DNA from 2 places in the Bacillus basilensis genome. Region 1 is predicted to be linked to the other one. Evidence: riboswitches for the same ligand, from Rfam matches in the RefSeq annotation. Region 1 holds a riboswitch; the other holds the start of a gene.
The links. A riboswitch is a leader RNA that binds a small molecule or an ion and turns the genes downstream of it on or off. The one in region 1 is predicted to bind cyclic di-GMP.

Region 1 (4,742 bases):
GACATATTCCGGCTGAAATCGAGTTAGCGATTATCCGCGGAAATGCAGCTGAAATAGCGAACGTTATTAATGAGAAATGGGAAATTAAAGGGGTAGACGCTGTTACTGGAAATGGCAATGTCGTAAGTATTGCAAGGCAGGCAGCGGATGAATTGAATACCGTTGCGGTAATTACTGGAGAAGAAGATGTTGTTACAGATGGAGAGCGAACTATTGTTATTCGAAATGGCCATCCTATTTTAACAAAGGTTACAGGAACAGGGTGTTTACTAACTTCTGTAATAGGAGCATTTGTAGCGGTAGAAAAGGATTATGTAAAGGCAGCTGTAGCAGCATTAACATTTTATGGTGTAGCTGCAGAACTGGCAGCTGCTAAGACGGTGGAAAAGGGACCTGGTAGTTTCCAAATTGAATTTTTAAATCAGTTAGCGAATACCACTTCGGGTGATATTGAGAAGTATGGGAAGATTGAGGAGTTAAAGTAAGGGGATGAAAAACATGATGCGCATTGAAGCAAAGAGAATGTCTAAGTTATTACAAGTGTATTTTATTATGGGAAGTAATAACTGTACGAAGGATCCGTTAGCTGTATTGAAAGAAGCGTTAGATGGTGGAGTGACACTTTTTCAGTTTCGTGAGAAGGGTGAAGGAGCTTTAATCGGAGAAGATAGAGTGCGCTTTGCAAAGGAATTGCAGGCGCTTTGTAAGGAATATGGTGTTCCTTTCATTGTAAATGATGATGTAGAATTAGCCATTGAATTAGATGCAGATGGCGTGCATGTTGGACAAGATGATGAAGGAATTACTACTGTTCGTGAAAAAATGGGGGATAAAATTATCGGTGTATCTACACATACAATTGAAGAAGCGAGCTGGGCAATTGAAAACGGAGCTGATTATTTAGGCGTCGGTCCGATTTTTCCAACGAGTACAAAAAAAGATACGAAAGCAGTTCAAGGAACGAAAGGTTTAGCTCATTTTAGAGAACAAGGAATTAGGATACCGATTGTTGGTATTGGTGGGATTACAATTGAAAATACAGCTTCCGTTATAGAAGCGGGTGCGGACGGCGTTTCAGTTATTTCAGCTATTAGTTTAGCGGAATCTGCGTATGAAAGTACGAAGAAATTAGTAGAGGAAGTAAGTAAGGGTTTGTAGAAAAGGGAACTGTACACACATAGTAAAGAACAGAATGGACAGTTAAAAATATTTAAACAAACGTTTGATTAAAAAAGCACAAACCCTTTAAAATTGCGGGTTTGTGCTTTTTCTTTAAGACATAATTGATATTAAGAGCATTCCAATTCCGATAGAAGTGAATGTTGCGATTAGGCCGGGAATCATAAAGCTGTGATTTAAAACATATTTACCAATACCTGTTGTACCAGTGCGATCAAAGTTAATCGCAGCAACGATTGTTCCATAGTTTGGAATGAAGAAGTATCCATTTACTGCAGGGAACATAGCGATTAGTAGTGCTGGTGGAATACCGAGTGATAATCCAAGAGGCATTAAAGCACGTACTGTTGCTGCTTGGCTATATAGTAAAATAGATAGAATGAATAATGCGATGGCAAATAGCCATGGTGCACTTGTTACTAGGTGCTGAATTGATCCTTGAATCATATTTAAGTTTCCGTTAAAGAAAGTATCTCCCATCCAAGCAATCCCGAAAATAGCAACAACTGCTGTTGCACCCGCTTTAAAGACGTTACCAGACACGATGCTTTCTACATTTGGTTTACAGAAAATAATAATAAGAGCTGCGATCGTTAACATAACCATTTCAATTGTGTTTGGCATGGAAAGACGGGCTAACTTCCCATCAACTATCCATCCTGGACGAAGTGCTTCAAATGAACCGAGAAGTACGACAAGGAAAGTTCCTAATAGGAAAAGGATAACTGATAATTTAGCGCCTTTTACACCGACAAATTCTTTTTTCTCTTCAATCTTAGGAATCATTCCTTCTTTTAATCGTTTCAAGTATTCAGGGTCTTCATTTAATTCTTTCCCCATTTTGCTAGCAACAAATGCAGCTACCATACAAGCGATGAAAGTAGAAGGGATACTTACTTTTAAAATATCTAATAAGGTGATTTTATAGTCAGCTAACATTGCTAGAAGTGCAACTGTTGCAGCTGATATAGGACTAGCTGTAATTGCTTGTTGGGAAGCGATTACGGCAATTGACATTGGTCGTTCCGGTCTAATCCCGGATTCGCGAGAGACTTCTGCGATGACAGGAAGTACAGAATAAGCAACGTGACCAGTTCCTGCACAAAGTGTAAATAAATAAGTAACAATTGGAGCAAAGAATGTAATGCGTTTTGGATTTTTTCGTAATGCTTTCTCGGCCAGATGAACAAGGTAGTCCATTCCTCCAGCGGCTTGGAGTGCACCAGCAGCTGTAATTACTGCTAAAATCATAAGCATGACATCAATAGGAGGAGCTGTAGGTTGTAAGTGGAAGACGAAAACAAGTATTGCCATACCAACGCCACCCATTACTCCTAGACCAACTCCGCCTAGACGTGCGCCAATAAAAATGCAGAGTAGTAACGTAAGAAATTGTAGCCAAAACATGATAAACTACCTCCGAAATTCATTAGTTAAGGTATATTTGAATAATTTAATTTGAATGAAAATTAAAATAAATACTCAAAATAATCCTTGTGTTATATACATTTTTTATTATATAACACAAGAAATGTAACATTCACGTACTTTGTTAAATTATTTCGAAAAAATAATACGTTAAAATTTTACATTTGTATCTCTAAATAGGTAGACATTTTAATTTTAATGTTGTAATCTTTTGTAGAGAATAATTTAATTCTCATAGAACTCCCATATCGTTCAACTCGTTCAGCGAGAAAGGCAAACTGATGGAAACATTAGGACGCAAAACTACAGGAGCTAAGGCCGAAAGGCTATGCTAGCCAGTTACCGGACGGATAGGGTTGGTCTTGACCAATGCTCTTTTCATTGGTCTTTTTTTATTTGCAAACAAATGAGAACCTTTATCATTTATTGAGGTTTATATTTTAATAGTTTTACTTTCTATTAAGTTAATTAAGAAGGGTGATGTTAATGAAAAAGCATTGGCATAAGTTGTCGTTTCTTCAAAAAAATGTATTATTAACTGTGTTAGTTATTTTGACGCTTGTTGGTACTATGGGAGCGTTAAGTTTTAACATGTTTCAAAATAGTATGATGTCTATATTTGAAAGGCATTCTTTTGAAACAGGAGATACGGTATTACATAAATTAGACGAAGAAATAGTGAGAGATGTTACAAAAGACCCAGTGGCACAAAGAGAAAAGAGAGAGAAGTTAACAGAGAAATTAGATGAAGCAACGGAAGAATTGAATAGTGTTGGACAAACGTATATTGTTGGAGCAAAAAAAAATGAAAAAGGTGAGTTACTAATCGTCGACTTGTCTACAGACTTAGCAAATGTTGTTGAAGTAAGACCGGGAGAATATTATAAACAACCAGATCTTTGGATGAAAGCATACGATAAGGTAATGAGCACGAAAAAAGCAAACATGACAGTAGTATATGAAGATCTATTAGGATCATGGGTAACGATATTAGAGCCAATTAAAGATGGAGACGGAAATATTGTGGCAATTGTTGCAGCCGATGTAGATGCGTCTATTGTTCCTAGTACAAAGGAAAAATTCATTATACAAGGTTTAATGTTTATTTGTATTTCTGTTTTAATTGCAACTGTTATTCAATTCTTAATTGTACGTAACGCACTTGCTCCATTGCGAGATTTACGTGAAGGGTTGCGCAAAGTCGGTGAAGGTGATTTGAGTATTAAATTAGAGGAAAGACCAGATGATATTGGTATTATTAATGCGTATTTTAATAATACCATCGAGAAGTTTAAAGGAATTGTAGATAAAGTGAAGCAGACAGCCGAACAGGTTTCCTCATCTTCAAAAGAATTGTCAGTGAGTACGAAAGAGAATAGTATGGCAGTTCAAGAAATCGTAAGTTCTATGGTTGGGGTAAGAGCGGGCAATCAGTCACAAGAAACTTCAGTACCAAAGTATTTAGGTATTGTATATGAAATGGAAGATAGGATAGAAGAGATAACAAATGCTGCAGAACAAATGACGGAAGAGTCTGAAGGTATGGAGCATCATTCAGTAAAAGGAAATGGTGTTATTGAACAGGCGATTAATCAAATGAACATAATACAAAATACAGTACAGGATGTATCTTCTATCATTTATTCTTTGGAAACAAGATCAAAAGAAATTAATGATATTGTAACTGTAATTACAGGTATTTCAAACCAAACTAATTCGTTAGCTTTAAATGCTTCTATTGAATCCTCACGTGCTGAGGAAACTAGAAGGGGATTTGCCGTTGTTGCTGATGAAGTGCGTAAATTAGCAGAGCAAACGGAAGCATCAGCAAAAGATATAGCAAAATTAATAGGGGAAACACAAGCTGAAACGGAAGAAGCTGTTGTTTCAATGCAAAAGGCTTCAAAAGAAGTAGAATTTGGAATTAAACTTGTTCGAAGTAGTGGTGCCTTCTTTGAAAAAATTTCAAAATCAGCACAATCTGTTACAAATCAAGTTAGAGTTGTTTCTAGCAATTCAAGTGATATATTGCAAAATAGCGAAAATATTGTTCGTGTTGTAAATGAACTATCACATATCGCAAATATGTATGCGAATAGTAGTAGTAATATTGAAGCGAGTATGAAAGAACAGGA
Region 2 (25,754 bases), on a different contig from region 1:
TTAATGTTTAAATCGTAAGGCTTAATCCACATCTGCCAATCTTTCTCTACACATTTCCATAACGCTTTCGATAATTGAGCAATGCGTTGGCTGAAAATCATCGCTTCTTTTACCGAGTAATCTTTTTCTCCACTTTTCATTTACTCACCCACTTTAACATTCTTTTTCATTACTATCTATTATGCCAGTAAAATAAAAATTAATAAAGTCTTTTTGTGAGAATTGTGAAAATTTTTTGGAAAAATGACATTCTATACAAATCATGCATAACTATGGAAGCGTTTTATGAGTCGTGAATACATGTGTTGTCCTTACATGTTAAGTGATAACATATATTGTAAATGCATAAAAACACGGCATATCTATGTGATATGCCGTGTTAAGGTCAATTTATATAAAAAATATTTGTTATATGCAAAAAACTAAGCAGGAATTTGTTTACGCTTTTTCCGGAACAGCTTCTTGTAGTTTCTCAATTGATTTTTGAATGTCCAAAATCTCTTGCTCAATATGTCGTTTGTTTTGAGAAATATCTTGCTTCCAGTTAGAAAGCGTATCGTGCATATCGTCTTTTAATTCTTGAAACACTTCTTTACCTTCTGAAGCAGTTTCAACGATTTGACGTTTTAATAATTTTGTATCAGCTGTAATATCAGCTAATGTCTTTTTAATATCATTTCCTTTTTCTTTTAACTTGCCGCGCATGTCTTTGCCAGAAGAAGGAGTAGAGAAAAGAACAGCTAATCCAGCAACTGCTCCGCCGCAAATGACACCTGTAATAAAGGATTTAGCTTTTGACATAAAAGGAGACCTCCTTATTTTTTGTTCGTATTCATGATGTGAAAAAATATGCATATCTTTAAGACAAGGGAAAGAAAAGTGTATTGTACATATTCCCTGGCATCTTGAATGGAGAAACAAGCCTTGCAATATTTAATCACTTTAGGAAAGTGGCTTGTTATGTATTACTTCTTATTATAGTGTCACTATTTCACACTATTTGCAATTTTACTTGCGATGTTTTGTAAATTTTCCATTGTGTATTCATTTTGATGTGATTTCCAAACAGCACCGAAACCATCGTTTTCACCGTAGCGTGGAATTAAATGAAGGTGGAAGTGGAATACAGTTTGTCCAGCTTTCTCGCCGTTGTTGTTAAGTAGGTTAAAACCAACTGGATTAAACTCTGCTTTAATCGCATTTGCGATTTTCGGAACGACAGAAAAAATGTGTGATGCGATTTCTGGCGTTAACGCAAATATGTCTTGTTTGTGAACTTTCGGAATAACAAGAGTATGTCCTTTTGTTACTTGACTAATATCTAAAAATGCAAGCACATGTTCATCTTCGTATACTTTTGAGCAAGGGATTTGCCCGTCAATGATTTTGCAAAAAATACAATTATCTGCTGTATGATTCATCGATCTCATCCTTTCAAATATCCTTAGCCGTATTTTACCATAATTACATAAGAGAACAAACACGAAAAACAGGAAGCTGACTCAGCTTCCTGTTTTCTGAAGAGGGATTGAAAAAGCATTATCGTAATTTACGTTTCGCAGACACCTCATTTATTTAAGAAATGCACGGTAAATCGGCTAAAGTTTCTGCCGTAGACACCCCATTTTCAAGTGAAATGAATTGCAATCTTTCATAAAAGGAAATTGTTTATTTTTTAAAACAGTATATGCTCTTTCGGAGACACCCCGTTTCGAAAATGAAACAAATGATCTGGTTATGTGTAAATTTCTTTGTCCAACATGGACACCCCATTTCATGATGACTTAACTATGTTGTTGTACTCATCAATTGGTGGTCGCTTTTTCAATGTGTTCCTTCTTCACTAATTATGATGTCCGCTTTCGTAAAAATATATGCTAACAAATTTAAATTTTTTTTAAGACATCGATACTATGTAGTACAGCGCCATTTTTGGTAAGATGAATATAGAATGAATACTAATGAAGAAAGTGGTGTCGTATGAGCGAGTTATTGCGTGTAGAAAATGTTACAGGAGGATATACGAAGCGACCTGTACTAAAAGATGTTTCGTTCTCTGTTAATAAAGGCGAACTTGTCGGCTTAATCGGTTTAAATGGAGCGGGTAAAAGTACGACGATTAAACATATTATCGGTTTAATGGAACCGAAAAAAGGAACTGTCACAATTAATGGGAAAACAATTCGTGATGATATGACAGCGTACCGTTCTAGCTTTTCGTTCATCCCAGAAACACCTGTATTATATGATGAGCTAACGCTAGAAGAACATTTGAAGCTAACAGCGATGGCGTACGGTGTCGATGAAAAACAATATGAAGAACGTGTAGGACAACTATTACAAGAATTTCGCATGAAAAATCGTTTGAAATGGTTTCCGTCTCATTTCTCAAAAGGGATGAAACAAAAAGTAATGATTATGAGTGCATTTTTAGTGGAACCATCTCTTTACATTGTGGACGAACCTTTCGTAGGGCTTGATCCGTTAGCGATTCAATCACTTCTTCAAATGATGGATCACATGAAAAAGAGCGGTGCAGGAATCTTAATGAGTACACACATTTTAGCGACAGCAGAGCGTTATTGTGATTCGTTCATTATTCTGCATCAAGGTGAAGTAAGAGCGAAGGGAACATTAGCTGAACTACAATCACAGTTTAATATGCCAGGTGCAACGTTAGATGATATTTATATTGCATTAACGAAGGAAGAAGATTATGAATAGCACAGCATTATGGAAAGAACGATTTCGTCACTTTCTAAAAGAAGTTCGTACATATAGTAAATACGTATTTAATGATCATTTGAAATTTATTTTTGTATTTATCATCGGCGCAGGAGCGTATTATTACCAGCAGTGGTTACAAACGCTAACACCGTCGTTTCCGACAGCACTCGTTATGGCAGTGTTGCTTGGACTCGTATTAACGGCCGGATCGATACAAACGTTATTAAAAGAAGCAGATCTCGTTTACTTACTGCCAGTGGAAGAAAAGTTAAAACCTTATTTCACAAAGGCATTTCTCTTTACGTTTATGATTCAGTTATACATAATCGCCATCGTAGCGGCAGCACTAGCCCCGTTATACTTTCAGCAAATGAAACAAACTGGAGCGGCGTACATATGGATTGTAATCGCGTTTGTCATTGTAAAAGCGTGGAATTTATTCGTGGCATGGGAAAAATCATTTTTAACAGACCAAAATATACAAAGAGCCGATTGGTTCATTCGTTTTATTTTAAACGGATTATTTGTTTACTTCCTTGTAGAACGTACTTCCATTATGTTTATTGGCGGAATCGTTCTGCTCATGGTGTTATACCTCGCTATCATGCATCAAATGGTGAAGGGAAAGCCGCTAAACTGGGAGTATTTAATTTCTGAAGAAGGTAAGAAGATGATGCTGCTGTACCGCATCGCGAATATGTTCGTTGATGTACCAGCATTAAAAGAGAGAGTATCCCGCAAGAAATGGCTTGATTTCATTCTTTCGATGATTGGCGAAAAGCGTACATATTTATACTTATATACGAGAACGTTTTTACGATCGGGTAACTATTTCGGCTTATATGTGCGCCTGCTCGCTCTTGGAGGAGTTATTCTGTACTTCATTCCGTTTTTATATGGACGATTTGTCGTAAGCCTTATTTTCTTATACTTAATCGGTTATCAGCTATTAACTTTATGGAAACATCACCGCATGAAGATTTGGCTTGATTTGTATCCGATAGGGGGAGAAGAGAAGAAGAAAGATTTTCTTACTTTATTAAATGCAATCCTTATTACAGGTAGTATTATCTTTACAATCATATTTGCACTTGCGACGAAAGATTTCATGATGACAGGAATTTTACTAGTCGTAAGCATAGTATTTAGTATCGGTTTCGTTTATCAATACGGGGCAAAACGTATTGAGCGTTTAAATTGAAGGGAATGAACCTATGATTACATATGAAGAAAAGGTTATAAAAGAGCTGGAGCAGTGGAAAGCTACATTCATGAAAGATTCTTCTATGATGACACGGTTCTCAAAGAAAGTGCAGACGAAAGTACAACAGCTTATTCCGGCGAAAGTGCAAAAAGTATTAACAGAAACGATTCGGATGATGGTGCAAACGATTAGTGCCGGATCAAACTTTATAAAGCCGAAATTAAAAGAGCCGAACTGGTCATTGCAACGACGAGACGATGAAGTACGTAAAAAAATGGATGAGTATAAAAAAATAGCAGCGGCAGAAGGAGCGGGGACGGGAGCAGGCGGTATTCTCCTTGGCCTTGCTGACTTTCCGCTTTTACTCGGCATTAAAATTAAATTTTTATTCGATGCAGCAACATTGTACGGATTTGATACGAGCGACAAAGAAGAGCGCCTTTTTATCCTTCACGTTTTCCAACTTGCCTTTTCAAGTGACGACCACCGAAAAGAAATATGGAAAGCCATCGAAACGTGGGATACAGAAGAAGAAAACCATATGGACTGGGAAAAGTTCCAAACAGAGTACCGAGACTATATCGATTTAGCAAAAATGCTTCAGCTCGTACCAATAATCGGTGCCCCGGTCGGCGCGTATGCGAACTATCAATTACTGCAAAGACTTGGGGAAGTAACGATGAATTGTTATCGTATGCGATTGCTGAATAGGAATTAAAAAGAAAGCATCCTAAATGTGTGATTTAGGATGCTTTTTTGTTTTAATGATTAATGCTTCAAAAGAAGAAGGTATAATTGAGATTGTTTTTCAGCGTTTTAGGCTGAAATTAGTGGTGGAGATAGAACCGATATTATAATCATCCTTATAATCAATTGAAGTAGTAAATTTCTTATTTGTATCATCTTTGATATGACCAGTTATAAAAATAGTTTCGATATCATTAGAAGGAAATCTATGATTCGTAATAGTCACTTCTAAATTCTCTTTTTCTTTGAAATACTGAATGGTTTCTTCTTTTGCTTTATTAACGATTTGTTGTTCTTCATTCTTTTGATCTATAGTACATCCACCTAAAAGGATAAGTGTAAAAATAAAGAATAATTTTGTACCGAATTTGTTCATGTATAATCACTCCATGGATCTTGCGTTATATTCCTTTTCACTAAATTTTATATTCACTGAACATTGTGGGGTGGGGTTATAAAGAAAAGCATTCTAAATTACCCGGGTACTTAGTTTTTAAGCTCTAAATTTTTTGAATGAGACATACGGCTTATATGATAATCTCCTACATCATATTCTTTGTCCATAGAAAAAACCTTATTTTTGTTATCTTTAACATGTCCGTTTATAAAAACTATTTGAACATTATTGGGAGCATATAGGAATGACTTAGATAAAAATTATGGGAAGTGTTAGTATTTTAATTTTAAACTTTTACTTTTAGAAATTGAACCTATCGTGTATTTATCTCCGCTATATTGAATAGTTATATTAAATGTTTTGTCTCTATCATCTTTGACATGTCCAGAAATATAAATGGATTGTAAGTCTTTAGGACCAAACTCATGCCCAGTAATTACTACATCCAAATCTTGCTTTTCCTTAAAGTATGTAATGGTTGTCGCTTTTGCTTCTTTTACTACTTGTTCTTCATTGTTTTTTTGATCCATGGTACATCCCTCTAAAGTACTTAAAATAAATATAAATAATAAACAAAAACTAAATTTTTTAATAATAATATCCATATGTATCCTCCGAAAATGTTATCTTAATTATAAGAATATATCAAATGTTGTAGAAGAAAAATGTTTTGAGTAACAAAAATGAAGTTTTAGATTCTACTTTTTATCAATTAGCAGACACAACGTATAAATCTGATAAAGATATTGAAGAAGTTGTTATTACCAATAAAGAAGGTCGAAGTTTACAAACATAGGAAAAGGGAGGAACATTCCACGATAAATTGGAATAGGCACAGTTGTCTTTGTACGAGATGTGAATGGGGAAAAGCAAGTTATGATAGCTTTCTGGGGGACAGAATGAGATAAAATTATAGAGAAAAACTCTTTAGGCGTTCTGATGAAGCTAGGGAAGGTATGAAGGATTTAAAAACGGATACAAATCATTTTGTATTACGAGAAGGTGTTCATGGACCAGCAGCACCTCCTGTAGCAGGGACTGAGAATGCAGGTTCAAAGAAATATTGGAATGAAGAGAATCAGCGCTGGGAAACACATAATCAATTTGAACAAGCTGAAAGGGTCATGAAACAAGTAACGGATACATATAAGGGCAGGGATGATGTGGAGATATATACGACGGGTCATTCATTAGGGGGAGCTTTAGCGGAATATGCAGCGGCATCTAATGACAATGTAAGATGTATGTCATGGAATGCGCCAAGTGCAAAACATTTGTTACCGCCTGATTTACAAGAAAAAGCAAATAATGGTGAGTTTAATAATAGAATTGTAAGTGTTGTTCACGGAAATGATTCAATTGGTTATGGACCATTTGGTGCATATGAAAGTCATATAGGATCTACTTATGCGGTAACACCACCAATTTCGAAAGAAGAAATGTCCGAGTTATCATTACAGCAAAAGCTTGGGATGGATGTTACTCGATTTTTGAATTCGATAAGTGGTCCTGGTTATCATTATCAAACAGATAAAAACTTCCGATTTGGGGAGAATGGGTCTTTATCAAATAAATACTTGTTAAATGTAGACACGAATGAAAGAGTTTATGATTCACCGGGCGCGTTATTAGGCGGGGGAGAGATTCGTGTAGTTGTAGAGAATTTGGAAAAATCCGTAAGAGATATGAAGCGAAACGCACAAGAATTTCAAGATAGAGTACCGAGGTTAATTTCTAATATGATGACATTATTAGAAACGGCTGAAAGTAGACGGGTAGAAGCTAAAGTAAATAATATACGTGCACATGTAGAGCATTTAAGTTTTTGGTACATACGAACAGCAACGGAAATTTCAGATTTTATTGAGAAGAAAGCCGATGATTATAAGAAGACGGATCAACAATATTAAGTGAGAAGATTAGGATGCCGAGAATTTACTTAAATGAAGAAGCATTGAACCAAGCTTTACAACAATTTGACCATATGATTCAAGACTTAAACCATAATAAAAGGGTTGTAAGTAATGTACATAATTTACTCTTATCAAGCTGGTCTCAACTTGGAGTAGGGAAAAAAGCCATTAGCGATTTAGAATCTTTTAAAAAAGATATCGAAAGAAGAATGGAAGAATTAGAGTCTGATAAAAGAGAGTTAAAGGGTGCGATTGATTTATTAAAAGCGTTAGATCAAAGTTATGATTACATGGGGCCTAAATATTAAATTACAAGAAGCACTCACAAAGGTGCTTTTTGTAGTTTAACTGGATTAAAGATTACTGTAGTAACTATGGAGGAATATGATTCTGCTTCATAAAGTAAATGGAGAAAGTAATATGTAGTTTTGAATCAAACTTGCAAACGATAATTTTTTATTTTACAATTTATTTACCGACCGGTAAGTAAAAACAAGTGAGGTACAGTATGACAAAGAATTTACAAACATCTCAAAACATTGTAGCGGCATCATTTAAACTCATGGCAGAGCACGGCATTGAGAAGATGAGTCTTTCCATGATTGCGAAAGAGGTAGGTATTTCAAAACCGGCTATTTATTATCATTTTTCTTCTAAAGAAGCGTTAGTGGACTTTTTATTTGAAGAAGTTTTTTCTGGATATTATTTCATGAGTTATTTTGATAAAGAGCAATATACGAGAGAAAATTTTGCGGAAAAGTTAATCGCAGATGGTTTACATATGCTCTCTGAGTATGAAGGGCAAGAAGGAATACTGCGCGTCATAAATGAATTTATCGTAACTGCGGCGCGAAATGAAAAGTATCAGAAACGTTTATTTGAAATACAAGAAGAGTTTTTAAATGGTTTCCACGATTTATTGAAGAAAGGCGCGAGACTGGGCGTCGTGTCACAGCATGCAACGGAAGAAAACGCTCATACGTTAGCGCTTGTAATTGATAATATGAGCAATTACATGCTCATGGGATTTCAGTTAAAGTATAAAGAAATTTGGATTCGAAATGTGAAAAACGTCATGAAGGAGGAATAAAAGTGAAAATGCAAAAAAACTGGTGGCTCGGTTTTCTTGGATTTATTGGGGTGTATAAAATTCCAGGCATGATAGAAGCTTTTCAAGCGGATGGAAATTGGATGAAGTTAATCGGTTTCATTTGGCTACTTTGGTTCGGATATTTTATTCCTGAGAAGAAAGAAGATTAAATTTCAATTTTCTGTAAAGTTATGTAAAATATAGATTGAGACTATTCATATATTAGATTACTAGATTTGGAGTGGTTACATGGATCCATTGAAAAATGAAATTCACCCTGACATGGTCAAGGTGTGGAAAGTTCGGGCTGTAATAGAAGAAGGGATCGGTATTCTTGTCATTTTAGCGTACCTTTTCCTCATGATAAAGTTTGATTGGTGGGCGTGGATTTTGTATGTGATGATTGGGCTAACAGTTGTGTTCGCACCATTTTCGTACTTCTTATTCCCGAAACTACGTCAACGTTATTACAGCTACCAACTAAATGAAGAAGAGCTTGAAATTCAGCACGGTCTTTTTGTCGTAAAGCGCGTATTAGTACCGATGATTCGTGTGCAGCACGTTACGATTGAACAAGGGCCGATTATGAGAAAATATGGCTTAGCAGAATTACACATTTCAACAGCAGCAACTTCTCACAGCATCCCAGGCTTAACGATGTATGAAGCGGAAATGTTGAAAACGAAAATCGCAGAATTAGCGAAAGTGAGTGATGAGGATGTATAAGAGGCAGCATCCAATCACGATGTTATTGGAATTAAAAATAAGAGATTTTATACCACTCTTTATTTTCATGTTTAGCTTAAATGGAAAATTCCCGTTTTGGTACTTAATTCCCGCTGCATTTGGTTTACTCACTGTCTTTTCAGCGTTTGAAAAATGGTATTACACAACATATTGGGTTGAAAATAACGTATTACATGTGAAACAAGGGCTCTTTGTAAAGAAGGAGAGCTACTTAAATAAAGAACGTGTTCAAACGATTCATACAAGTTCTAACGTGCTATATCAAATGCTCGGTTTAAAGAAAATTCAGATCGAAACAGCTGGCGGGGGCGATGATGCGGAGGTTAGCTTAGCCGGTATTACAGTAGAAGAGGCAACTGAGCTTATTGCTTTGCTAAATGAGCCAACTCCAGAAGTGAAAGCAGAAGGAACGCTAGACGAAAAAGCGGAACATGCAGTAAAAAAAGAAATCGTTACAGAAGAAAAACAAACAACAGAATATAAATTGACTTGGAAAGAAATTTTACTAGCCTCTGTTACATCGGGGCAGTTTGGACTATTATTCTCGTTAATCTTTTTCGTGTATCACCAAGTAGAGGAGTACATTCCGAAATGGATAGAGAATAGCGTAAAGTCATATGTAATGCAACATGATATATATGGCTGGATTTTCATGGTAGCTATTTTACTCGTCCTTTCGTGGATTATATCTACAATCGGTTATGCGCTAAAACATGGAGATTTCACAGTAAATCGAAGAAATGACGAAGTCCGCATTTCACAAGGATTACTTGAGAAAAAAGAACTCGTCTTAAAGTTACATCGTATTCAAGGGATTACGATAAAAGAAAGTATTTTACGTCAGCCATTCGGCTATTGTGCTGTGCAAGTAGAAGTTATTCAAAGTAAGGGAACGGATGATGAAAAAGAAAAAGTTACACTGCATCCAATCATTCGAAAAGACCGAGTACAACAGTTACTCGCGCATTTACAACTACCATACGAACTGGATACAAATATTATTTCATTACCAAAAGCAGCATTACGCCGCTATCTCATTGATAGCTTCATCTTCTTCACGATGCTAGCAATCCCGCTTATTGGAATAAGTATATACTTTGAAAAACACTTCATCATGTGGGCACTAATTCCGCTCACGATCCTCATCTTTACACTTGGTTACGCAACATTTAAAACAAATGGTTACAGTGTAAACGGAGAGCAAATTACACTTGTATATCGCAGCGTTGGAAAATATACAGGACTTGTTAGAAGAAGACACGTCCAATCGATGGAAAAGACACAATCATATTTCCAGCGCCGGGCAGATTTATGTACGTATAAGTTTTCGAGCGCATCATCGAGTTATAAATTAGAGCATACGAGAGTAGAAGATGCGGAGAGAATGCAGGATTGGTATAAGAAGAGAATAAGTGAGAATTAAATGGAATGGCTCGTCTTTTGCGGGAGGCGAGTTATTTTTCTATGTAAAAATGATAGGAAATAATTAATAATATATGTGACGCAAAAAAAGTGAGGTGAGCAGGATTGGGAAAATTTTTAATTCCGTATTCCCATTCTTTATTAAGCTTATTTATTTCAATGACGATAATTCAAATATACGATGAGAAGGGGATTTTTGAAGGAGAGCTATTTTCTATTTTTACGAATCTTTTTATTGCTATGGCCCAAATGTTGGCCGCTACTTTGATAGTTGGAGTCCCTGTTGTTTTAGTTGGATGTCTTCTTGGGGAGATATTGTTTAGGTGCGTTATTTTACCTATAAAGCTACATTTTATCCCATCCTTAATTTTATATATTCTTTTAGCCATAAGTATTGTTTTTTGCTATGAAGTTATATCTGACGGGGTTCCTACAACATATGAAAATACTCGTATTATTAAAATGATGTACTTTATGGGATTAACTATAATTTGCTCTATTACATTTTTAGTAAGTAGGACTACATATGAAGGGAAATAAGGTGATTATATGAAATACACCTGTCCATGCCGCGGATATAAAACAATAGAAGAAGAACCACCGGGTACATATGAAATTTGTAATATATGTTATTGGGAAGAGGATCCTGTTCAGCTTAAAGAGCCTGACCTTGAAGACGGAGCAAATGAAGTCTCGTTAAGACAAGCACAGAGAAATTTCATTGCATTTGGGGCTTGCGGGGAATGTTTTGTGAAATCAGTTAGAAATCCGACTAGTGAAGATGTGAAGGATGCTAGTTGGAAGCAAATTTGTTAAATAGATTAAAATAAAAATGTTATTACTCGATGTAACAGGAGTAATAACATTTTTTATGCAACGATGAAAGAATTAACGCCGTCTTATAAGGTAAAACAATAGAGATGATAAAGTAAAAAAAGGACTAAAACAGTAAATTTCACTAATGGATATATTAGGAATGAAAACAAAAGTATAGATGTATAGTCATCTTTGTGTATTTAATGTTATCATATTGAATGATATGAAAATTTTTAATAGAAGAAGCAACGAACAATTCAAAGGCGATGAAGCTTTTGTTGTATAAAGAAAATATTTATTATTACTCAGTGATATTAAAAATAAGATACGTATTTATATAAATTTAGTAGAAATGGGGTTTTAAAAAGGAATGAGTACAAGTATAACACGGCAAAAGATTTTAGAAGCCGCTTCTCAAATTGTGCAATGTAAAGGGGTTGCTAAATTAACCTTAGAAGCAGTGGCAAAAGAGGCGGGTGTAAGTAAAGGTGGATTATTGTATCACTTTTCAAATAAAGAAGCTTTAATAGAAGGTATGATAGTCAGAGGGGTAGAGGATTATGAGGGGGCCATTTACGCTAAAGTAGCGGAAGACTCAGAGAGGAAAGGAAGGTGGGTTCGCTCTTTTGTAGAGGAAAGATTAAGTAACGAGAGAAGAACAGAAGAGTTGTCTAGTAGTATGATGGCAGCATTCATGTTAAAACCTGAATTACTTGAGCCATTACAACAATCATTTCAGCAACTGCAAAAGAATATAGAAAATGATGAGATAGATTCAGTTTGTGCAACAATTATTAGATTAGCAGCAGATGGATTATGGTATGCGGAATATTTAGGGGTTGGAAGACTAAGGCCAGAGTTAAGAGAAAAAGTGATTCAAGCTCTTATTAATAATTCATATAAATAGAATATATTAACTATATAATATGAAAATAATTCACCATTGCTTCTTTAATGTAGTGGTGAATTATTTTTTTTATTAGAAAAATAGAACAATTTTATAGAGTATTGAATTATAACCGTCCAGACGGTATAGTAATATTTGGTTTAAGAGGAAAATGAAACAAAAAAAGAATAAAAGATATTTTTAGCACACTATTCGAAAGGATAGGCCGCAAAGCTTAGAGTCTACGGTAATACATATTGGTTACTAAGATCGTCTGGTTGCACATTTTTGATGCAACCAGACGGTCTTTTTTTGTTATATAAATATAAAAATTTAGGAGGGAACTATGCAAATGAAAAGTACTAAAAGGCACATTTCAATGGTTTCATTAGTTTTTCTAGTATTATTTTCAGTGCTGAATGTGTGGGCTCCAGTTATTCAAGCTGCTGTGATGAAAAGTCCAGTGGACGAAATTAATATTTCCCGTACTGATGGCACGACATCTGAACCGTATCAAGCCTCAGATGGAATGAAAGTAGAAGTGAAGTGGTCAGCTAAAGAAAAAATAAAAAGTGGAGATCAATTCACAATTGATATGCCAAAAGAGTTTCGAAAAGACCTTATGAATATGAGTTTTCCTTTAAAAGATGCTGAAGGAAAAACAGTTGGTACATGTGAGATGAAAAAGGGTCTATTGACGTGTACTATGGGTGATTACGTAGAAGGAAAGAATAACATTAAAGGTTCTTTATTCGTAGAATTCTACTTTGGTCTAGAAGCATATGATGGTGTTAAAGAAATTCCATTAGAATTTAACGTTGATGGTCAAATCGTCAATAAAGAAGTAAGTGTAAATAATACGACAGAGAGACCGAAGCCACAGCCCAATACAGATAATCTATTGAAATGGGGTTCTTATAATCAAGAAGATCCGTCCATTGCTGATTGGCTTGTATATGTAAATGCAACTGGAACAGAAATGCAAGATCTTAAATTAACAGATACATTAGGACCTGGGCATGAGTTAATTACAGACAGTGTAGTATTAGAAGAGGCTGTATTTGAAGATGGTTATGCACCAACAAATATTAAGCCAGCAGATTTATCTAACATTAAAATAAATGCAACAAAGACTGGATTTACAATTGAGTTTCCAGACAGTTCAAAAGGTTATATTTTAAGATATAAAACAAAGATTACTAATCCTGCTGCAAAGCCTCATAAAAATACAGTGAAATTAGAAGGGAAAAATATTAAAACTGAAGAAAAAGTAGGACAAGTATTCGTAAGTGGTGGGGGAGGAACCGGTTCAGGTGACGATCATCCACCTAGCATTGAAAAAAATATAGTTGATGAGAATGGCAAGCTTGTAGAGAATGAGCAGCTAACACAAATGGATCAAGTTATTCAATACCAAGTTGGTACACATATACCAAACGATCCTCCTAAATACACATCAATGGTAATTAGTGATGATTTAGAAGATGTTTTAGAAGTATTAGAGGCAAAAGTGTATGATCAAAATGGCCAAGATATTACTTCTAAAGGAACGTTAAATATAGATAAACAAAGAAGGGAAGTAACATTTACGTTTGGTGAGAATTTTGACTATAAGTCATATGAAGACCAGATAATTAACCTCAGTATCAAGGCGAAAATCAAAAATAATGCAGACTTATCTTCTTACGTAGATAAGAAGATTCCTAATAAAGCGGAATTACATTTTGATGATAAAACATTAACATCAAAAGAAGTAACCATTACACCGCCTGAAGCTCCAAAAGATGGTACAGTATCGATTCATAAAATAGATTCTGAGAATCCGAACAAAGGGTTAAAAGGTGCCGAATTTGAAGTTCGAAATAGTGCAAATGAAGTTGTTGCAAAACTGAAAACGGACGAAAAAGGTTTTTCAGTACCTCAAACTTTAGCTCCCGGGACATATAAAGTTTATGAAACAGTAGCACCAGAAGGATATCAAAAATTAACAAGCCCAGTAGAGGTTACACTTCAAGCTGGAGAAACAAAAACAATTGAAATTAAAAATACTATGCAAAAGGGTCAAATTGAAGTAAAGAAAATTGATTCGGAAAATGGTGAAAAACCATTAGCAAATGCAGAGTTTGATATAGTAAAAGACGGTGTAGTAGTCGAACATATTGTTACAGATAAAGATGGTAAGGTAATCTCTAAACCGTTAGCACCAGGGAAATATATTTTAAAAGAAACGAAAGCGCCTGAAGGATACCAATTAAAAGAAACAGAGTTCGAAGTAAATGTAACAGGGGACGGCATATTCCCAATACAAGTGGAAAATGCAATGGTTGACAAAGGTAATATAAAAATTACAAAAGTGGACAAAGAAAACGGGGCAGTATTAGCGGGTGTCGAATTTGAAGTCCAAGATGAGAAAGATGGAGTAGTAAGAAAAGTAGTAACAGATAAAGATGGAAAAGCAAACGTTTCAGATCTATCAGTAGGAAAGTACAAATTAGTAGAGACGAAAAGCTTACCAGGTTATAAAAAGCTAACAGAACCAGTACCATTTGAAATTGCAAAAGGTATGACAAAAGCTTTAGCAATAAAAGTAGAAAATGAGCAGTTAGACAAAGGCTCAGTAGAAATTACAAAAATAGATAAAGATAGTCAAAAAGTATTAGAAGGCGTAGTCTTCGAAGTGCAAGATGAGCAAGGTAAAATAGTAACAGAAGTAAAAACAGATAAAGATGGTAAAGCGAAAATCTCTGATTTATCAGTAGGAAAGTACAAATTAGTAGAGACGAAAAGCTTACCAGGCTACAAAAAGCTAACAGAACCAGTATCATTCGAAATTACAAAAGGTATGACAACAGTCCTATCATTGAAAGTAGAAAATGAACAGTTAGATAAAGGTTCAGTAGAAATTACAAAAGTAGATAAAGACAGCAAAAAAGCATTAAAAGGCGTAGTCTTTGAAGTGCAAGATGAAGCTGGAACAGTAGTAAAGGAAGTAAAAACAGATAAAGATGGTAAAGCAAAAATCTCTGATTTATCAGTAGGGAAGTACAAATTAGTAGAGAAAGAAAGTTTACCAGGCTATAAGAAATTAACAGAGCCAGTATCGTTTGAAATTACAAAAGGCATGACAGAAGTTCTATCATTAAAAATAGAAAATGAAATGGTAGATACGGGAAATATAGAGATAACAAAGATAGATAAAGATAATAAAGCACCGTTAGCGGGAGTAACATTCATCGTCCAAGATGAAAAGGGTAATGAAGTTACAAAAGTAACGACAGATAAAGATGGAAAAGCAAATATTTCAGATTTACCTGTAGGAAAGTATGAATTAGTAGAGGTAGAAAGTTTACCTGGTTATAAAAAGTTAGAAAAACCAGTATCATTTGAAATCAAAAAAGGCATGACCGAGGTTCTATCATTGAAAGTAGAAAATGAAATGGTGGATACAGGGAATGTAGAGATAACAAAAATAGATAAAGATAGTAAAGCTCCATTAGAAAATGTTGTATTTGAAGTACGTGATTCAAAAGGAAAAGTAGTTGCAAAAGTAACGACGGATAAAGAAGGAAAAGCAAACGTTGCAGATTTATCTATTGGGAAGTATGAGTTGGTGGAAGTAGAAACACCGGCAGGATACAAACCACTAGAAAAGCCAATTTCATTCGAAATTGAAAAGGGTAGAGTAACAGCGCTAAAGCTAACAGTAGAAAATGAATTAGTGGATACAGGAAATGTAGAAATTACAAAAGTAGATAAAGAAAATAAAGATGCTTTAGCTGATGCAGTATTTGATATTCAAGATGAAGCAGGACAAGTAGTCGCTAAAATAACGACAGATAAAAAAGGACAAGCACAAGTTACTAATTTATCAGTTGGAACATATAAGCTAGTAGAAGTGAAAGCACCAAAAGGATATAAGAAATTAGTAGATCCAATTACTTTCCAAATTGAAAAAGGTATGAAAAAATCTCTTGCTTTAACAGTCGAAAATGAAATGTTAGACAAGGGTAATGTAGAAATTACAAAAGTAGATAAAGACAGTCAAAAAGCATTAGAAGGCGTAGTCTTCGAAGTGCAAGATGAAAAAGGAAAAGTAGTAACAAAAGTAACGACAGATAAAGAAGGAAAAGCAACAATTTCAGATTTATCAGTAGGGAAATATAAGCTAGTAGAGGTAGAAAGCTTACCAGGATATAAAAAACTAGCAAAACCAGTATCGTTTGAAATTAAAAAAGGTATGACAGAAGTTTTATCACTAAAAGTAGAGAATGAACAGTTAGATAAAGGCTCAGTAGAAATTACAAAAGTGGACAAAGAAAGTGGCGCGTTATTAGAAGGCGTAACATTCGAAGTGCAAGATTCAAAAGGCAAAGTAGTAACGAAAGTAACGACAGATAAAGAAGGAAAAGCGAAAGTTTCAGATCTATCAGTAGGAAGTTACAAATTAGTAGAAGTAGAAAATTTACCAGGATACAAAAAATTAACAGAGCCAGTATCGTTTGAAATTAAAAAAGGTATGACAGAAGTCTTATCACTAAAAGTAGAGAATGAACAGTTAGATAAAGGTTCTGTAGAGATTACAAAAGTAGATAAAGACAGTCAGAAAGTATTAGAAGGCGTAGTATTTGAAGTGCAAGATGAGCAAGGCAAAGTAGTGACTGAAGTAAAAACAGATAAAGAAGGAAAAGCAAAAATTGCTGATTTATCAGTAGGTAAGTACAAATTAGTAGAGAAAGAAAGCTTACCAGGATACAAAAAATTAACAGAACCAGTAACGTTTGAAATTAAAAAAGGTATGACGAAAGTCTTATCACTAAAAATAGAAAATGAAATGGTAGATACGGGAAATGTAGAGATAACGAAGATAGATAAAGATAATAAGGCACCGTTAGCGGGTGTAGTCTTCGAAGTTCAAGGCGAAAAAGGAAAAGCAGTAACAAAAGTAACAACAGATAAAGAAGGAAAAGCAAACGTTTCAGACTTATCTGTAGGAAAGTACAAGCTAGTAGAAGTAGAGAGCTTACCAGGATACAAAAAATTAGAAAAGTCGGTACCATTTGAAATTAAAAAAGGTATGACAAAATCTCTAGTGTTCACTGTAGAAAACGAAATGGTGGATATGGGGAATGTTGAAATCACGAAAATAGACAAAGATAGTAAAGCACCATTAGAAGGTGTTGTATTTGAAGTACGTGATTCAAAAGGGAAAGTAGTTACTAAAGTAAAAACGGATAAAGAAGGAAAAGCAAACGTTTCAGATTTATCTATTGGGAAATATGAGCTGGTAGAAGTAGAAACATCAGCAGGATACAAACCGCTTGAAAAACCAATTTCATTTGAAATTGAAAAAGGTAGAGTAACAGCATTACAATTAACTGTCGAAAATGAATTAGTGGATACAGGAAATGTTGAAATTACCAAAGTAGACAAAGAAAATAAAGATGCTTTAGCTGATGCAGTATTTGAGATTCAAGATGAAGCAGGACAAGTAATTGCTAAAATAACAACAGATAAAAAAGGACAAGCAAAGGTTACTAATTTATCAGTTGGCACATACAAGTTGGTAGAAGTAAAAGCACCAAAAGGATATAAACCATTAGTAGATCCGGTTACTTTCAAAGTTGAAAAGGGCATGACAAAATCTATTGCTTTAACAGTAGAAAACGAAATGTTAGACAAAGGCTCAGTAGAAATTACAAAAGTAGATAAAGACAGTCAAAAAGTATTAGAAGGCGTAGTCTTCAAAGTACAAGATGAGCAAGGAAAAGTAGTAACAGAAGTAACGACAGATAAAGAAGGAAAAGCAAAAGTTTCAGATCTATCTGTAGGAAAGTACAAATTAGTAGAGAAAGAAAGCTTACCAGGATACAAAAAACTAACAGAACCAGTATCATTCGAAATTAAAAAAGGTATGACGAAAGTCTTATCAATAAAAGTAGAGAATGACTTATTAGACAAAGGTTCAGTAGAAGTTACAAAAGTGGATGCTGAAAGCAAAATTGTACTATCAGGGGCTGTTTTTGAAGTTCATGATAAAGGAGGACAAGTAGTAACGAAAGTAACAACAGATAAAGAAGGAAAAGCAAATATTTCAGATTTACCAGTAGGTAACTACACACTTGTGGAAGTGGAAGCACCAAAAGGATATGAAAAATTAACAAATCCAATTCCGTTTGAAATCAAAAAAGGAATGGTAAGTTCAGTTCAATTAGAAGTGTTAAATAAATTGCTTCCTTTAGCACCACCAGGTCCAGAGAAACCGGAAACAACGGATCCAGAAAAACCAGGAACACCAGATCCAGAAAAACCGGAAACAACGGATCCAGAAAAACCAGGAACACCAGATCCAGAAAAACCGGAAACAACGGATCCAGAGAAGCCTGGAACAACAAATCCAGCGAAGCCTGGAACAACGAATCCAGAAAGACCAGGAACACCAGATCCAGAGACATCTGGAAAAGAATTGCCGAAGACAGGGCAGAAAATGCCGGTGGAACCATATATGGGAGCACTTCTTGTAATGATGAGTTTTGGATTACTCGTATTAGGTAGAAAAAAACAAAGATAGTGAAAGTGAAAAGGTATTCTCAAAGTACTTGAGGATACCTTTTTTATATTATTTGGCATAAAAAAGACATTTAGCAAAAGAACTCGATGTAAATAAAAAACAAAAAGGAAGACAAAGTTCATCCTTTTTTCCTCATGCGGTTATATCAAAAAAGTTAACTTTATTATATATATTTAATGTGAAAGCTATGAAAGTAAAAGGTCTTCGTAATGTTTGGGTGAAAAAAGAGTTATCTATGTAACTAATTTGAGGACTTTAAGAAAGAGGGCTTTTTCCTAAAGTATTCAAAGGATGATAGGTCCAATAGCAGGTGGGAGATGAAACTCGTTTTAGCACTGTATTAACACCTTAAAATGTAGATAGGGGAAAATAATGTAAAAAAACTATTGTATATTCAAAACTCTTATGTTACATTTGCGTTACAGATAAGTTACAAACTGTAACTTATGTTACATTTTGTTTTCTGTTGTTTTTCGGTATGTTACGAATTGAGGTGCGTATCGAATCGACCGATAATATATAAAGTTAAAAAAATACAAAACTAAAAATAGCTTTTCTATGTGTATAAGAGTGTGTGTAGTAAAGAGCCTGGTGAGAGCTTTACGCACATTATTAAAATTCCTTTCTGTCTTAAAAGAAGAAGAAAACCAACTACCAACTATTTAGGAGTTTTAAGTAATGATAGTAAATGAAATGTACTTCCTTTCCCACACACAATGTAGTACATATTTACTTTCAGTCTAATTACTACACAGACTTTTATACATATGACGTTATTGTTTTAGGAATGCATAGGGGGAGAAACATTGGGGAAGTTATTAACGGTAATTGGAATTATATTTTTAATGTTAGCAGGATGTAGTAATGGAGATTTTGAAAAAGAAATAGATGCAGGGAAGACCGCGTTAACGAATAAAGAATATAAAAATGCCTTATCATCATTTGAACGAGCGCTGGATGAGAAAAAAGACGATTCAGATACAATAGTGCTTGTAGAACAAACGAAAATCATGATGGAAGCAGTGAAGTTAAAAGAAGAAAAAAAGATAGAAGAATCAATTAAGTCATTTGAAAAAGTAGAGAACATGAAGGATGGAAATACTACACTTATAAAGCAGGCCAAGGAAGAACGAACAGCATTATTAGCCATTTTAGAACAAAAAAAGAAGTATAGCGAGCAACTGACGAAAAGTGAAGAGTTAATAAATAAGAAAAGTTATGCAGAAGCGAAAGAGCTATTAAATAAGCTAGTTTCAGAAACAAAAGATAACAAGAATCTTGAAGAATATAATAAAAAGGCTGTAGGATTAATCACTAAAATTGGTGAAGAAGAAAAAAATGCAAAGAATGTAACGGCAGCAGCAAAGGCACAAAAAACTGATGCAGTAACGAGTCAAAAGGTAGCAACAGAAAAGAACCAAAAAGCAGAGCCAGAAAAAAATCAGAAGGCAGTAACAGAAAAGAACCAAAAAGCAGAGACAGAAAAGAATCCAAAAACAGAGACAGAAAAGAACCAAAAAGTAGAGACAGGGAAGAATCAAGATGCATTTACTTTTGAGAAAGCTACAGCATATATCAAAAATGAATATAAAGAAGACTATGATTACACGCTAGAGAATACGCAAGTAGAGAATGGAAAGAAATATTATCAAATTAGAGTGCGTACGACATATAAAATAGAAGGCGCAGCTGGATCAGGATTTACTGGAGTATTCAAGGTATATGAAGATGGTACAATTGTTGAAATGTACTAAATTGATGAAAAGAATACGATACAAAACAGTAATAAAAATAGAGAGAATAAAAAGGTATCCTTCAAGTATGAGGATACCTTTTTACGTTTTAAATCGTTCTTTTTGACTAATCTTTAATAATCAATCCCAATAAAGATGCAAACTGAATAGCTTGGTGTGGTGACACTTTACATCCTCTTAGGTTGTTCACTGAAACCGTAAGTGTATCAAAAGTAGAAGAACTAATATCGATTCCTTTTAGTGATGTTTGATCGAAATTTGCTTCGTCAAGGCTGCATGAATCAAATTCAACCTTCTTTAGCTTACAGTCAAAAAAGTCTGCATTATTTAATGAAGTTTCATTAAATATAATCTTTTCTAGTTTAGAATTTCCAAATGAGGCTAAATTCAAAATTGAATTTTCAAATTCAACATTCCCTAAGCTAGATTCTGTAAAATTAACTCCAATTAATTTACTGTTTTTAAATTCGACTCTGTGAACAGAAGAATTGCTTAAATTAACATTTGATAAATCACAGTTTTCAAAACAAACATCTGTAATATCAATATTGCTAAAGTCTGTATTTGTGAACTTACAATTCTTTATCACTGCACTATATAAACGCACTCTATCTACAGATTCATTTTCAAAAGTGGAATCGATAATTTCACACATTTCTAATGTTGAATCTTCTTCATAAAAAATATCGTGAAAATTCTTTAAAGATAACTCTGGTGAAATTTTTGGTCTATCAATTTTCATATTATGTCCTTCTTTCATTGAATTAGTTAGCTAGAAAAAATGGTATGTCCTATAGAAAGAGCTGTGTAGAAATTTCATCTCTTTTTATACTACGCTTTTATTAACTTTAGCAATAAATGCATAGTCGTGTATTCTCTAAAAGTTAACGGTTCATTTCACGTTGCAGTATTTCAAAAAATAACGATACATGATAGCCATCTACTGTTGCATGATGAACCTTAATATTCACTGGCATTAACAACTGTGAACCAACTTTTTCGTATTTTCCACTAGTAATCATTGGTGTTAAATTATTTTTGATAGCTCCTTGATGAGATGAGAAATGTTCAAAATGCATCCAAGGAATGGATGAAATATTCACCACGTTTGGCGGAACAACTCCCATTGGTACGATATCTGTTGTATTTGTGTAGTCTTTTATAAGCCTTTTGTACTCACGATCAACTGATTTATAATCTGTTAATTCTTCTAACCATAAATTATAAAATAGCCCTGTGTCTTGATTAAAGTTCGTAAATGTTGGCACTAATTCTTGCCATTCTACTAATTGTTTATCCCTATGGGCATACTTCAAATTCGGGATCTTGTTAACCGATTTAGTCAAATTAAAAATGGAGTAAGCATAAAAACTTATAGATTCGTCTTTGCATTTTTTAACTGCACGAGTAACATCAATTTTGACTGTCATTTCAAACGTTGTGTCTGTCAACATAAAATACTCATAGTAGTTTCTTCTTGGGAAATTCTCTAAATCAATGATTTGATAATCTATCATCTATTTTAACCTCTTTTTTTTATAAATTCGATGATTGTAATGGCACCCATTTTTTATTACCCTTCCATTAACTTTAACGATAAAATAATAATGTCTCCCTTAAGAGGAGAGTCAAGGATAAGGGGGCAATATAAATTGGGAAATTTATTTTCTATTGGTGAAGTTGCTAAAATGAAAGGTGTTACAATAAAAGCTTTAAGATATTACCATCAAACAGGTATTCTTGTCCCGGTATATATTGATACGAAAACGGGTTATAGATACTATTCGGTAGATCAATTTGTTTATATTGATATAATTAAAGTTTGTAGAGATTTAGGAACGAGTACGAAAGAATTGCAAAAAATTTTTACGGAAAAGAATATGGATGAATTATTAAAATTTTTAGCATTAAAAAGAGAAGAAACTGAGCAAAAGATAAAAGAGATGCAAGCAGTCATTCATACAATTGATAAACTAAATAATAGTGTACAAGTCGCTAAAAAGGCACTAGTACATAATCAAATAACAATACAGTATTTTGAGCAACGTTATATCGTCACTGCTCCATGCAAAGAAGTGGGTAATTTTAAAGAATTCCTTTATTATTCAGATGTAGATAAAATTATTCAGGAGAGAAATTTAGAAACAACGATGGAAATTGGTATAGCATATACCATTCATTCAAAATACAGATTTGAACCAAAGTATGCTTTTTCTGTGTTATGTAAATATGATTACACACAGAAAGAGCAAAATATAGATATATTACCAGAAGGTAACTATTTGATACTGGCCTATAAAAAGAATAATAAAGAAGAAAGTATGGAGAAATTAAAAGATTATATAGAGAAAAATAATATAACAATCAAAAATTGCATTGAAGTGGAATTATTAGATGAGTTTTTTAGTACAGATTCTTACAGTTGCCAAATGCAATTGCTTATAGAGAATGAGTGAAAACGCACTTTAGAGCATACTCAGAAATAATATAAACTAAGAGATGAGGTTGGGTTATGTAAGTACAATTGTTGAAAAGGTATCCTCAAAGTATGTGAGGATGTTTTTTTAGCATAAAAAAAGCATCTAGCAAAAGTACTAGATGCAAATAAAAACACAAGGGAAGACAAAATTCTTCCCTTTTCCCGTAAGTAATTATATCAAAAAATTTATAAAAAACTAGCTTTATTTTTAATATAATTGATGTTTGAAGCTATGAAAGTATAAGATTACACTGTTTTTGTAGTATTTTGTTGAAAAAAGGAGCTGTATATATGATTAATTTTAAACCAGAAAATTTGAACCAACTATTAAAAGTGATGCTCATTAGTGCGAATAAGTCCTATGATGCGATTACAGATTATGAATTTACGGGAGAAGCGGTAGTATTCCGTATAGACTTCGAATATATTGACGTTTCTTTAATGATTGTAGATATGCTAGGAAGATCAGCGGCGAGATTTAACATTTTGCCATTTGCTAAACCAGATACGAATGAGATAGATTACATTCAGTTTCAAGTGTATTCCATTAATGAAGGGAATTTTAAAGAAATGATCGATACGATGTAGAAAACTATAAATTTACAAAAATGTATATAACAACTAATATATAAGTAATAAATTCATATAATTGGAGTGATGAGATGCAGCCGTTAGAAAGGGAGATTCATTCTAATATGCTGAAAGTGTGGCGAATTCACGCTTTAATTGGGGCGGCAGTTATACTAGCAGTCGTAATTGCGTATTTCTTTTTTATGATCAATTTTAATTGGTGGGGTTGGTTGTTTGGCTTGTTAGTAACAGGAGCTATTACGTTTATCCCACTTGATTATTTTGTGTTTCCAAATTTACGTCAACGTTATTATAGTTATAGATTAAATGAAGAAGAGATTGAGATTCAAAAGGGAATGTTCGTTGTAAAACGCGTGCTTATTCCGATGATTCGTGTGCAGCACGTAACGATTGAACAAGGCCCGATTATGAGAAAGTATAATTTAGCAGAATTACATATTTCAACAGCAGCAACTTCTCATAGTATCCCAGGCTTAACGAAGGAAGAAGCAGAGCAGCTGAAAAGACAAATTGGAGAACTTGCGAAAGTGAGTGATGAGGATGTATAAGAGGCAACATCCGATTACGATTTTATTAGGTATTCGAATTGCGGGTTTATTGCCTTTTATTTTTCTTGTTTTATTTCGGTCAGATGGTGAAGTGAAACCTTGGTATTTATTTCATTTTGTTCTTTTGGCCATTTTATTTATTATGGCTATTTTCTCAGCTATAAAATGGTATTTCAAAGTGTACTGGGTTGAAAATAATATTTTACATATAAAGCACGGTGTGTTCGTTAAGAAAGAAAGTTACTTAAATAAAGAACGTGTACAAAATATTAGTACGTCTTCTAACATCATTTATCAAATACTTAGCCTAATGAAATTAAATATTGAAGTAGCAGGCGGCGGTACTGAGCCAGAAGTGATGTTAGCCGGTATTAAAGAAGATGAAGCGAAGGAACTAATGGCTTTATTACATAAAGAAAGCAGCGTTGTCAGTGAAGATGTGCTTGCGGAAGAAGGTAGTAAGGCAGTTTATCAGTTAACAGCGAAAGAAATTTTATTCGCATCGATTACATCTGGTCGATTTGGATTAGTGTTTTCTATGTTGGTAATCCTTTACACAGAGTTCAATCAATTTCTACCAGAATGGCTCATCAATAAAGTAGAAGCGTATGTGATAGATAACGGTGTATATGAATTAATCGTTATGGCGGCGATTTTAATGGCAGTCTCGTGGGTCATTTCTACAGCTGGCTATGCGTTAAAATATGCGAACTTTAAAATAGAGCGAAACGGAAAAGAAGTTCGCATCGTGCAAGGATTATTTGATAAGAAAGAGTTTGTTTTAAAATTACACCGCATTCAAGCGATTACAGTGAAAGAAGGCATTCTTCGCCAGCCTTTCGGTGATTGCTCTGTTGAAGTAGAAGTCATTCAAAGTACAGAAGCGGCAGGGAATGAAGTGATGCTACATCCTTTTATGAAGAAAAAAGATGTGCAGCAGTTACTTACGTATTTGCAGTTGCCGTATGAAATGGAAGAGGAAATCGTTCATTTACCGAAAGTAGCATTGCGCCGTTATGTGATCATGGGATGGATTACAAGTGCTGTGCTTGCTGTGCCGATTGTCGGTGCGAGTATATATTTTAAACAGAATATTGCGTTGTTCATACTGATACCATTATTTATTGTATTTACGTTACTTGCATACGCTCGGTATACAAGTGGTGGTTATATGATACGAGACAATCAGTTAGTAATGGTGTACCGAGGACTCGCGAAATATACAGGGATCATGCGAAGAAGGCATGTTCAAGCAGTAGGATATAGTCAGTCGCATTTTCAAAAGAAAGACGAGCTATGTACAGCTGTTGTATCGGTAGCGGGGCATCCTTACAAAGTGAAGCATATGCAAAAAGAAGATGCGCTTCTAATATATAATTGGTACAAAGAAAAAGGAAACACCAGCGTGTAATGGTGTTTCCTTTTTTGTGTCGTGATTTGTCGATAAGTCGATATATTTGAAAAATCGCTGATATAATTCGAGATACGCCAATATATTTGAAAAATCGCCGATATAATTTCATATACCGCTGTCTCCAAACTCCAAAACTTAAACTAACACATCAAAAGTAGTCACGAAAGACGGACGAGAGAAAATACTCTTTTGCTGTTCTGCATGTGGATGCGCCGGAGCTTGTCCTTCTGCTTGCGTGGGGCGTTTTTTATGAGCGTTTTCAAATGAACGTGATTCTGTCCAGTCTTTAAAGTTTTGCTCTGTTTCCCACATCGTTAAGATGACATATGTATCGTTACTTAATGGGCGTAGAACGCGGATCGCTTGGAATCCTGGTTCGTTTTCGATAAGGCCTGCGCGGTTTTTAAAACGGTTTTCAAATACAGGGCGACCTTCGTCTGTTACAGAAATG

Region 2: linked by a shared signal. The riboswitch ahead of ACQVV1_RS10870 (SpaA isopeptide-forming pilin-related protein) and the one ahead of ACQVV1_RS23410 (methyl-accepting chemotaxis protein) in region 1 are both predicted to bind cyclic di-GMP.

The regions. Positions count from the first base shown of each region.
Region 1 is NZ_JBNTQO010000016.1:97,537-102,278, reverse strand. Features, by position in the region: gene thiM (hydroxyethylthiazole kinase) at 1-485, shown strand, start outside; gene thiE (thiamine phosphate synthase) at 499-1,158, shown strand; gene ACQVV1_RS23415 (anaerobic C4-dicarboxylate transporter family protein) at 1,273-2,586, opposite strand; cyclic di-GMP riboswitch class I at 2,870-2,954, shown strand; gene ACQVV1_RS23410 (methyl-accepting chemotaxis protein) at 3,094-4,742, shown strand, end outside.
Region 2 is NZ_JBNTQO010000004.1:279,758-305,511, forward strand. Features, by position in the region: gene ACQVV1_RS10785 (HTH-type transcriptional regulator Hpr) at 1-140, opposite strand, end outside; gene ACQVV1_RS10790 (YtxH domain-containing protein) at 439-801, opposite strand; gene ACQVV1_RS10795 (HIT family protein) at 987-1,421, opposite strand; gene ecsA (ABC transporter ATP-binding protein EcsA) at 1,981-2,724, shown strand; gene ecsB (ABC transporter permease EcsB) at 2,717-3,928, shown strand; gene ecsC (ecs operon protein EcsC) at 3,942-4,649, shown strand; gene ACQVV1_RS10815 (DUF1433 domain-containing protein) at 4,740-5,054, opposite strand; gene ACQVV1_RS10820 (hypothetical protein) at 5,348-5,680, opposite strand; partial or broken gene ACQVV1_RS10825 (lipase family protein) at 5,881-6,985, shown strand; gene ACQVV1_RS10830 (hypothetical protein) at 7,000-7,296, shown strand; gene ACQVV1_RS10835 (TetR/AcrR family transcriptional regulator) at 7,497-8,078, shown strand; gene ACQVV1_RS10840 (hypothetical protein) at 8,081-8,248, shown strand; gene ACQVV1_RS10845 (PH domain-containing protein) at 8,328-8,804, shown strand; gene ACQVV1_RS10850 (PH domain-containing protein) at 8,797-10,248, shown strand; gene ACQVV1_RS10855 (hypothetical protein) at 10,353-10,787, shown strand; gene ACQVV1_RS10860 (CPCC family cysteine-rich protein) at 10,797-11,063, shown strand; gene ACQVV1_RS10865 (TetR/AcrR family transcriptional regulator) at 11,434-11,970, shown strand; cyclic di-GMP riboswitch class I at 12,143-12,235, shown strand; gene ACQVV1_RS10870 (SpaA isopeptide-forming pilin-related protein) at 12,296-18,517, shown strand; gene ACQVV1_RS10875 (hypothetical protein) at 19,324-20,271, shown strand; gene ACQVV1_RS10880 (pentapeptide repeat-containing protein) at 20,378-21,013, opposite strand; gene ACQVV1_RS10885 (CatA-like O-acetyltransferase) at 21,156-21,788, opposite strand; gene ACQVV1_RS10890 (MerR family transcriptional regulator) at 21,924-22,727, shown strand; gene ACQVV1_RS10895 (protoporphyrinogen oxidase) at 23,042-23,338, shown strand; gene ACQVV1_RS10900 (PH domain-containing protein) at 23,413-23,889, shown strand; gene ACQVV1_RS10905 (PH domain-containing protein) at 23,882-25,300, shown strand; gene hmoB (heme-degrading monooxygenase HmoB) at 25,439-25,754, opposite strand, start outside.